2 linked regions of the Acidithiobacillus ferrooxidans ATCC 23270 genome follow. The protein of the gene in region 1 interacts with the protein of each later gene in a pairwise test. Links are inferred from orthologs where the notes say so. Each region holds a gene or a part of one and is shown in the gene's direction. Other genes may lie near its edges.

Region 1 (5,932 bases):
TCGGAGCGGCGTCTAACCATATTCTCACAGTCGCTCCCGGAATAGCGGCGATGTCCAAGTTTGTCTGGAGCGCGGAGTTCGAATCCCAATCGCCGCGTTGCTTGAGCGCATTTATCGTTGAAAGACTGTTGTTCGGGGTTTGCCACGGCCAGCCCGCAAACGTGGCAGGGTCGCATGCATGGGACCAGTCAAATGCCAATGCAACCATATGATTGCTCGGAAGCTGACGGACAAGGATATTGTTGATATGACGATCAATGTTGGGGAGGAAATAGTCCAGAGAGAGCATTCGGGAGAGGGGCGAAGCGAGGCTTCTGAGTATGCTATAAATAAATACCGGGTTGGGACTGAGGTACCCAAGAAGGTTGGTGTCTTGATCGATCCGGGAACCGAAGGCTAGTGTCCCATTGGGACGCTCTATCACATCCCAGCCGGGGGTCGGGATCCGGACGGTGGAGCACAAATGGTAGCAAAACCATTCGGTGATTGGGAGAAGTGCGCCATCATCAATGGTTTTGATCGCGTATTGTTCTCCGTTCAATGCGAATCCGGTCAGCCTAAGAGTGGCCGTACCGGAAAATCTCTGCTCCCTTACAATTTTGATTGGGAATATGCCTATCTGATTCATTTCAGGTCCTTACTGATCCTGCTTACCGCTCCCAGAAGAAACTGGATATCTTCGTCGGTCAGGGATTTCTCAGAAGATCTCTGTAGGATGATCTCGACCAGCGCTCTTGCAGCGGGGGGAGACTGAACCCAGATATTTTCTAGGCCCGGAGGAGCCCGGAAGGAACCTTCCCCAGTGCTGCCTGGCTGCTCCTCTGAGTGGTCCTGGTCCATCCGGGCAGACGGAAGGTTTTTCCTTGTCAGGCGAGGGCTAATCTCACTAGTGGAAACGCCAAGCACGTCGGAATAGACCAGAACAGCTTTCCAGGTTAGCGCCGTTACTCCAGACAGGTGCTGCGATACAACGGCTTTCGTGACCCCCATTTTGTTCGCCACCGCCTCCTGGGTGAGCCCTTTTGGTCTTCTCCCCCATAGAGCTTTTAGGCGTGCAGCATCCGCTAGCTCGTCAGGCGTTCTTTCATCTTTCCCGCGTCGCCGCTTCGGTTTTTCCATGACCTGAGTATCGGTGATGACGGGGCAACGTTCGACTAGCGGCGCTTGCCTATTATAAATAGCGGCGCTATTCTTATTCCCATGGATATCAGTTCTTACTGCCAGACTCATTCACAAACCCTCCTTGCGAGAAAGCTAGGGGTGACGCCGGGGCTTGTTTCTCAATGGATAACAGGTCGAACTGTTATTACGGCTGAACGAGCCGCCCAAATCGAGCTCTCCACTAATGGCGCCGTCACCCGTGCCGAACTCCGGCCCGACATCTTCGGCCCCTTGGATGAGATCAGAGACCGGGGAGCCACATGAGACACCATTCGACTACTACGACTTCTATGCCAGGAAACGGGGGCACCCGGATTGCGTTTTCAGCCGCGCGATCATTCCTGGCGCCCATTCGCAGGGCTGAGAAGGCTGGAAGAGACCATGCCAATTGACGCACAAGAACTGGATTGTTCAGCACTTTCGTCCCCACCTGTACCGGCAGACATTGATCTGCGTTCCTATTGCTGGATGAAGCTGGACCTGAGCCGACTCCATTCCAGCGACTTCATCCACCTGGCCAGCAATGAGGAGTTCGGTGCAGCGGTAAAGCTATGGACCGAATCCATGCGGCAGGTGCCTGCTGGCAGTCTTCCCAACGATGACAAGATCCTGGCGTGCCTCGCTGGGTATCGAGGTTCTCCCCGACGGTGGATGAAAGTCAAGACTATTGCACTGCATGGCTTCTCCCTTTGCTCCGATGGCCGCCTGTACCATCCCGTGCTTTCGGAAATGGTACTGGATGCCTGGGGCAACAAGACCCAACAGCCGACATCAAGCCCCTCGGACCCGCGCGCCAAGGATCGCGAGCGCCTTCGTCGCTGGCGGGCGGCACAAAGGGCCAGGCAGGAAAACGCTCAGTCTAACAGAACAGAGGAAGCGCACTCTACCCAAGCCGATGAAACGATTGAAACGTTTCAAGGCCGTTTCACTGAAACGTTTCCTGAAACGGCTGAAACGTTTCATAGAAAAGAAGAAGAGGGAGAAAAGAGAGAGAGAAGAAACGTGGATAACGTTTCCGAAACGGCGGGTGAAACGTTTCAGGAAACGCCGCTCACAGAGCCCTCTCCACTGCCGACTGCAACCCGCGAAGGCACGTTGTGCAAGAAACTACGGGGGCTTGGCGTCCGTGCGGCCCCTCACATGGTCGTTGTGCAGGAGATGTGCGCCCGTCATTCCGATGAGCACATCCTGGCGGCGGCGGAGATCGCCCTGGAGAAAAAAGGCAGCGGCATCCACGTCGGCTACATCGCCGCGATGCTGAAAGACGCGGAGAAATCTTCAGGGAAAGGAGGAAAGAACCAGCCGGCAGCGGGGCCGCCCAACCGCTCTCTCCTGCCGCCCGTCGCCGTTGCCGAATCTCATTTCATTGCCCTGTAGGAGAGCTGCCATGGCAATACCGAAGAAGTCCGATATCCACCATCAGCCATCCGTCCATGCGGGCGATGCTGCCAGGGATCTCCTTGCCAAATGGGGATTCGACCCTGCCAATGAGGCGATCCTGCCCGACCGTCATCCCCAGTACCGCGAGTGCGCGCGCCACGGCCGCTATCCGATCTCCATGGTGGATGAGCGGGACGTCATCCGCTACCTGTCCCCTGTTTGTCCGGTGTGCGCGGCGGAGCATGCCTCCCGTCGGCTCATGGAGAGCGCGGCCATCCCCAGTCGCTACATCGACTGCGGCTTCCACAACTATGTGGTCGAGGTCCCGGGTCAGCAGACGGCCCTCGACGTCTGCCGGGACTACGCAGATCATTTCGAAGAGCGCGCCCAAAAGGGATCCTGCCTCATCCTCTGCGGGAATCCCGGCACGGGCAAGAACCACCTGGCGTCTGCCATCGCCCACGTGGTGCTGGCCAAAGGGCACAGCGTGCTCCAGGTCACGGCCTACGACATCATTGCCCGGATCCGCCAGACCTGGCAGCGGGGAATCGGCAACAGCACGGAGCTGGAGGTCATCCGCGGGTTTGCGGAAGTGGGCCTGCTCATCATCGACGAGGTCGGGAAAACCTTCGGCAGCGATGGAGAGCGGGTGCATCTCTTCGAGGTGATCGATCACCGGTACCGCGACCTGAAACCGACCCTCATCCTGTCCAACGAGAATATGGAGGGCGTGGAGAAATACCTGGGTCCGGCCGCCTTCGACCGGCTGTGCCAAAATGGCGGCCTGCTACTCTTTGACTGGCAGAGCCATCGCCGGGGGAGGGGGTGCACATCCGACACGGCTCTCTGTCTGCGGGGTGAATCATGAACAGAAATCATGAGCAGCAACTGCTGATAGAGCCCCTCTCAGAAGGCCACCCGATGCTGAACACGCATCCTGTCCGCTCCGCTTGCGCCCGAAGCGCGACCAGGAACATGGCATCCTACCTGATCGACCTCGGCCCATTCTTTTCAGAGCCAAAGCAGTTCCTGGAGGGCCTGCGCGCGAGTGACTTTGCGCCGAAGGGATACGACTGCAGCGCACAGGTGGCCATCCGCCTCATGCGCTGGTCGCAAAGCATCCAGTTGACCCCCCGCCAAAATCACGTGATGAACGAGATCATCTCTGAGGCCATTCGGCGCGGAGCCGCGATCATCGAATCCAAAATCAGGACGGCTGAATGGTCTATACCAGATCATCGCGACGATCATCACGATCTTGCCGTCACGGCGGCCACCAAGGCATTGCAACACTTTACGGAGAAACACGACCTGGCGACGGTGCCGCACCCCAATATTGCGACATTCGTTGATGTGCATACCCGGTTTGCTTCCCGTGATGCCATGGAAGATTTCATGTATCGAAAACGGCTCGATGCGGAATCCGTGTTGCCCCACGAGCCGACGTTCTCGAAAGCATCGCTGGAAAGAGTCATCCGGCAGAGGCGGTCGGAACTCAAGCATCTCTCCGGAGAAAAACGGCAGAAGAAGATGCGGGAGTTGGAAAGAATGGAAGCCACGCTTCATGGAGCGAGAACAGAGGTTCGCCTGGAATATGCGCTGGAAGAAAGGGGAGACCATGAGGCACGAGGCAGTAGCGAGCGACTTTCGCTGGAGGACCAGGTGTCCATCGCAGTTGGGGGTATCGACCTGGAAGAGGAAGATGACAGTTATGAGATGCCCGCCGACCAGCGGGAGTTTCTGGACCTTCTGATTCAGGTGGGCAAGCAGCAAATCGCTGCAAGGCAGCTCATCCCTTACCTGGCCGAGGCCAGGGAATACCGTGCCATTCTCGGTCTTCTTCAGGTGCTGAAGAACACCGATGAAATCGGCCTTGAAGCAGGTTCGCTGCGTGAACTGCTGGGCCATCAAAACCTGGCCGATATTCGAAAGAAGGTCCTGCGCATTGGCCGGGCCGACAGCCGTGAAGTGGTCTCCCTTTTCGAGTCGTGCAAGGCATACCTTCGTGGAGAGAATGGTGAACGTGAGGTGTTGGCTGCACTGCAGGTCGCTTCCATATGAGCGTACATCCGCCATTCCCCTGGCTGGGCGGCAAGGGGAAACTGGCTGACCAGATTCTTGCCCGGCTTCCCGGGCCGTCGCGAGAGCTGACCTATGTGGAACCGTTCTTTGGCGGCGGAGCGGTATTCTTTGCCCGTCGTCCCTCGGGCATCGAGGTGATCAATGACGCCAATGGCGAGATCGTGACCTTCTTCCGTGTGCTCCGTGACCGCACGGACGAACTGATCCGGTATTTGCAGAACACCCCCTATTCGCGCCAACTGTTTTACGAGTGGCGGGCCATTCCGGACCCGGCAAGCCTGCCAGACCTCGAACGCGCCGCCCGGTTTTTCTATATCGCCAGATCCGCGTTCGCCGCCGAGTCCACCCGCAAAAACCCGGCGTGGGCCTTTGCCAAGGTTTTTGACAATAAGGCTCGGTCCATGGCGACGGTTATTGATTCGGAATTGCAACTGGTTCGTGATCGACTGCGGTACGCGCTGATTGAGAATGATGATGCCATTGCGGTGGTCCGGAGATTCGACAGCCCATCCGCCGTCATCTACTGTGATCCGCCTTATCTCCAGGCTACCCGTAGAGACGGGCAGTATGCCGATGAGATGACTGACCAGGACCATGAGAGCCTGCTTCGGGTGCTCTGTGCCTGTGACGCCTATGTCGCGATTTCCGGCTATCCCAGTGATTTATATTCGGATCATTTGGAGTCCGGGCAAGGATGGTCCTATGTGGATTTTGCCCACTCTTGTCACGCGAACCGGTCAGGGCAAGCTGGAGAAGATATTGATCGAGATCGGACAGAAAGGATCTGGATGAATCCGCGCCTTACGCAGTGGTATGAGCGGCATGCTCCGCGCCAGTGCTCCCTGTTGGATCTGTATGCAGTGTGACGCACTCCTGATCTATACCGAACCGAAAAAAGAACGGTTCGTCATCTCTCAAGGAGAAAGTCATGGCAGGAGTGAATAAAGTGATCTTGTTGGGCCATCTGGGGCGAGACCCGGAGATGCGGTACATGCCAGACGGGACGGCGGTCGCCAATATGACCATCGCCACGTCGGAGTCCTACAAGGATCGGGACGGCAACCGCCAGGAGCGTACCGAGTGGCACCGCGTTGCACTCTTCGCGAGGACGGCAGAAGTCGCTGGAGAATATCTTCGGAAGGGAAGCCAGGCGTATATCGAGGGACGTATCCGCACCAGAAAATGGACCGATAAGGACGGTCAGGAGCGGTATTCCACGGAGATCGTGGGCGACCAGCTCCAGTTGATTGGTGGGCGCCGCGATACGCCAGAGAGTGGCAGTCCCGCACCACAGCATGGTGGTGGGGGT
Region 2 (3,174 bases), 1.1 Mb from region 1 along the record:
TCGCGCTGGCGGCTTTTTATATCGGACTGATCCTGCTTTCGCAGTTCCTGCTGGTGGTCAGTGTGCTAGGTATTCTGGACCGTGTTTTTCACCTGCGCCGACGGCTTGCCGGGCCGCGGTCCTGATGGCGGTTTTGCAGAGAATTTTTGGGAGGAATTTGAAATGAAAGTGATTTTACTGGAACGTATCAACAAGTTGGGGCGTCTGGGCGATGTGGTCGAAGTGCGCCCGGGTTACGGGCGTAATTTCCTGGTGCCGCAGGGCAAGGCCGTAGTGGCCAACCAGCGCAATCTGGAAGATTTTGCCGCCCGTAAGGCGGCGCTGGAACAGGTGGAGGCAGAACGCCTGCTAGCCGCGCAACAGCGCGCCGCGGCGCTGGCCGATGCCATGGTTACGATTGCCCTGCAGGCGGGCGAGGATGGTCGTTTGTTCGGCTCGGTGGGCCTGCATGACATCAGCGCGGCTCTGGCGGCCCTGGGTCACGAAGTGGCTCATTCCGAAATCCGTCTGGCGGGAGGGCCGATCAAACGGATCGGCGAATTCCCGGTGCGTGTGCATTTGCACCCGGAGGTCGAACTGGATGTGATGGTCTTCGTCGAGCGCGCCTGATCCCAGGCCCGGGCGTGTCTGATTCGGCAGACTACGGCGGCGGGGTCAAGGCCCCGCCGCACTCTATTGAGGCGGAGCAATCCGTCATCGGCGCCCTGCTGATCGACCCCGAGACGGCGGAGCAGGTCACTGAGGCGGTGACGGCCGAAGATTTTTATGAGCGTCGCCACCGCCAGATTTTCCAGGCTATCAGCGCCATGCTGGGCGCCGGGCGGGCGGTGGACGCCATCACGGTCTCCGAGTGGTTGCAGGATCATGAGCAGCTCGCCGATGTGGGCGGGGTGCAGTATCTCCTCATGCTGGCCAACGAGACACCCTCGGCGGCCAATGTGCTCGCCTATGCGCGGATCGTGCGGGAGCGGGCCACCCTGCGTGACCTCATTCGGGTCGGTCGGGAAATTGCCGAGCTTGCCTACCGCCCGGAAGGGCGGCAGGCTCAGGCCTTGTTGGACGAGGCCGAAAGCCGGGTCTTTCATCTCGCCGAAGGACAGCAGCGAGCCGGTGAAGGCTTCCAGCAACTCAAGGATGCACTTCCGGCGGTTATCGACCGGATCGAGACCATCGCCCGCGAGAGGAAGGGCGTCACGGGGCTGTCCACGGGCTTTGCCGATCTGGACGAGAAAACCTCCGGCCTCCACCCGGGCCAGCTCGTTATTGTCGCGGGCCGTCCGAGTATGGGAAAAACCTCTTTCGCCATGAATATAGCGGAGCATGTCGCCTGTATCGAAGGCAAGCCTGTCGCGGTCTTCAGCATGGAAATGCCGACCGACGAGATCGTCCTGCGCGCGCTCTCGTCGCGGGGGCGGGTGGATCAGCACCGCCTGCGCAATGGCAGCCTGGGTAATGACGATTGGCCGCGCATCGCCCACGCCATCGGTGAGCTCGGCAACGCGCCCCTGTTCGCCGACGATTCTGCCGCGCTGACCCCGACGGATTTGCGCTCGCGGGCGCGTCGGTTGAAGCGGGAGCATGGCCTGGCTTTGATCGTGGTGGACTATCTGCAACTCATGCAGGTGCCGGGACGGGGTGATAACCGGGTCGCCGAGATTTCCGAGATCAGCCGCTCGCTCAAGGCGTTGGCCAAAGAGCTGTCGATCCCGGTCATTGCCCTCTCCCAGCTCAACCGAAGTCTGGAAAATCGTACCGAGAAGCGTCCGCAGATGTCCGATCTGCGCGAATCCGGCGCCATTGAACAGGATGCCGACCTGATCCTCTTCCTCTATCGCGATGAGGTGTATTACAAGGACAAGGAAGAGGTGAAGGGCATTGCCGAGGTGATCATCGGTAAACAGCGCAACGGACCCATCGGGACGGTTCGGATGAGTTTCTTCGGTGAATATACCCGTTTTGAGAATTATGCGCCGTCCGGGGATGGCTTCGGGCATTAGTTGCCTGCACCAGGCCTGATCATCGGCGTGCCGTCCATGTATTTTTTCACGGGATTTTCTCGCGCGTTGGGGTGTATCATTGGCCCATGACCCGCCCGATTGTTGCCGATATCTCCGCTGCCGCGCTGCGCCATAATGTAGCGGTGGTGCGCGAACATGCACCCCGCGCACGAATCATGGCGGCGGTAAAGGCGAATGCTTATGGGCATGGAGTGACCCTTTGCGCCCCGGTGCTGGCCGAGGCGGGAGTGGACGCCTTTGCAGTGGCCTCCCTGGAAGAGGCGGAAGCGCTTCATGCCTTGGGGCTGGAGCGCCCCATCTGCCTGCTGGGGGGGCCTTTTGACGCTGACGAAGTATCCGTCGCCGCAGAACGCGCTTATCTGCTGGTGATTCACGAACAACGCCAGTTGCAGTGGCTGGAGACCCGTGCTGCGGATGCTGCGTTGCGCCTGTTTATCAAGGTGGATACGGGCATGCACCGGCTGGGTTTTGCCCCGGAACGATTGCCCGCCCTGTTTGCTGCTTTGCAACGCCACCCCCGCTGGGAGGTGTTGGGGCTGATGAGCCATCTTGCCCGCTCCGATACGCCGGACGACCCCTTCAACCGTCAACAGGCGGGTGTTTTCGCCGATGCCATTGCGCACGTCGGTCACGTCACCGCAGGTCAGCACAGCCTCGCCAATTCCGGGGGGGTGCTGGCGCTGCCCTTTACCCACCAGTACTGGGTGCGGCCCGGACTCATGCTCTACGGTCTTTCGCCCTTCGCCGGGCGTCGCGGCAGCGAAATCGGTTTGCAACCAGTGCTTTCCTGGCGCAGTGCGGTGGTGGCCATCCGCGAACTCGGCCCCGGTGACTGGCTGGGTTATGGCGCAGCCTGGCAGGCCCCGGCGCGCTGTCGGGTGGGAGTGGTGGCAGCGGGTTACGGCGACGGTTATCCGCGTCATCTGGGGTGTGGCGCGCCGGTCACGGTAGCCGGGCAGACTACCCGCACTTTGGCGCGGGTCAGCATGGATATGCTGTTTGTGGACCTGACGGCCGTGGAGGCAGACATTGGCGCTCCCGTCGTCCTCATGGGGGCTGGCGGACCGCCTCTCGAATCTCTGGCCGCGGAACTCGGTACGATCTCCTATGAAATGAGCTGTCGCATGCAGATGCGGGTACCGCGCCGGTTGGTTTC

The links. The genes of interacting proteins can lie anywhere in the genome.
Region 2: the proteins of AFE_RS07325 (region 1) and dnaB interact in binary tests that used the Escherichia coli proteins (3 or more experiments, as listed by UniProt). The link is inferred for Acidithiobacillus ferrooxidans ATCC 23270 from one-to-one orthologs.

What each region holds. Positions count from the first base shown.
Region 1 is NC_011761.1:1,350,789-1,356,720, forward strand. What follows is about bases 1,587-4,478. They hold AFE_RS07325 (ATP-binding protein), read left to right. Parts: upstream 1,587-2,548; coding sequence 2,549-3,409; downstream 3,410-4,478. Other genes in these bases: AFE_RS07320 (YdaU family protein), read left to right, coding at 1,587-2,538; AFE_RS07330 (hypothetical protein), read left to right, coding at 3,406-4,478. In the rest of the region: AFE_RS07310 (protein kinase family protein), read right to left, coding at 1-628; AFE_RS07315 (helix-turn-helix domain-containing protein), read right to left, coding at 625-1,230; AFE_RS17075 (transcriptional regulator), read left to right, coding at 1,201-1,425; more of AFE_RS07320, read left to right, coding at 1,543-1,586; more of AFE_RS07330, read left to right, coding at 4,479-4,602; AFE_RS07335 (DNA adenine methylase), read left to right, coding at 4,599-5,489; ssb (single-stranded DNA-binding protein), read left to right, coding at 5,552-5,932. UniProt on the Escherichia coli protein: Required to load the replicative helix DnaB onto single-stranded (ss)DNA, to initiate chromosomal replication.
Region 2 is NC_011761.1:2,501,953-2,505,126, reverse strand. What follows is about bases 1-2,810. They hold dnaB (replicative DNA helicase), read left to right. Parts: upstream 1-623; coding sequence 624-1,997; downstream 1,998-2,810. Other genes in these bases: alr (alanine racemase), read left to right, coding at 2,084-2,810; rplI (50S ribosomal protein L9), read left to right, coding at 163-609; AFE_RS16860 (DUF2232 domain-containing protein), read left to right, coding at 1-125. In the rest of the region: more of alr, read left to right, coding at 2,811-3,174. UniProt on the Escherichia coli protein: The main replicative DNA helicase, it participates in initiation and elongation during chromosome replication. Travels ahead of the DNA replisome, separating dsDNA into templates for DNA synthesis.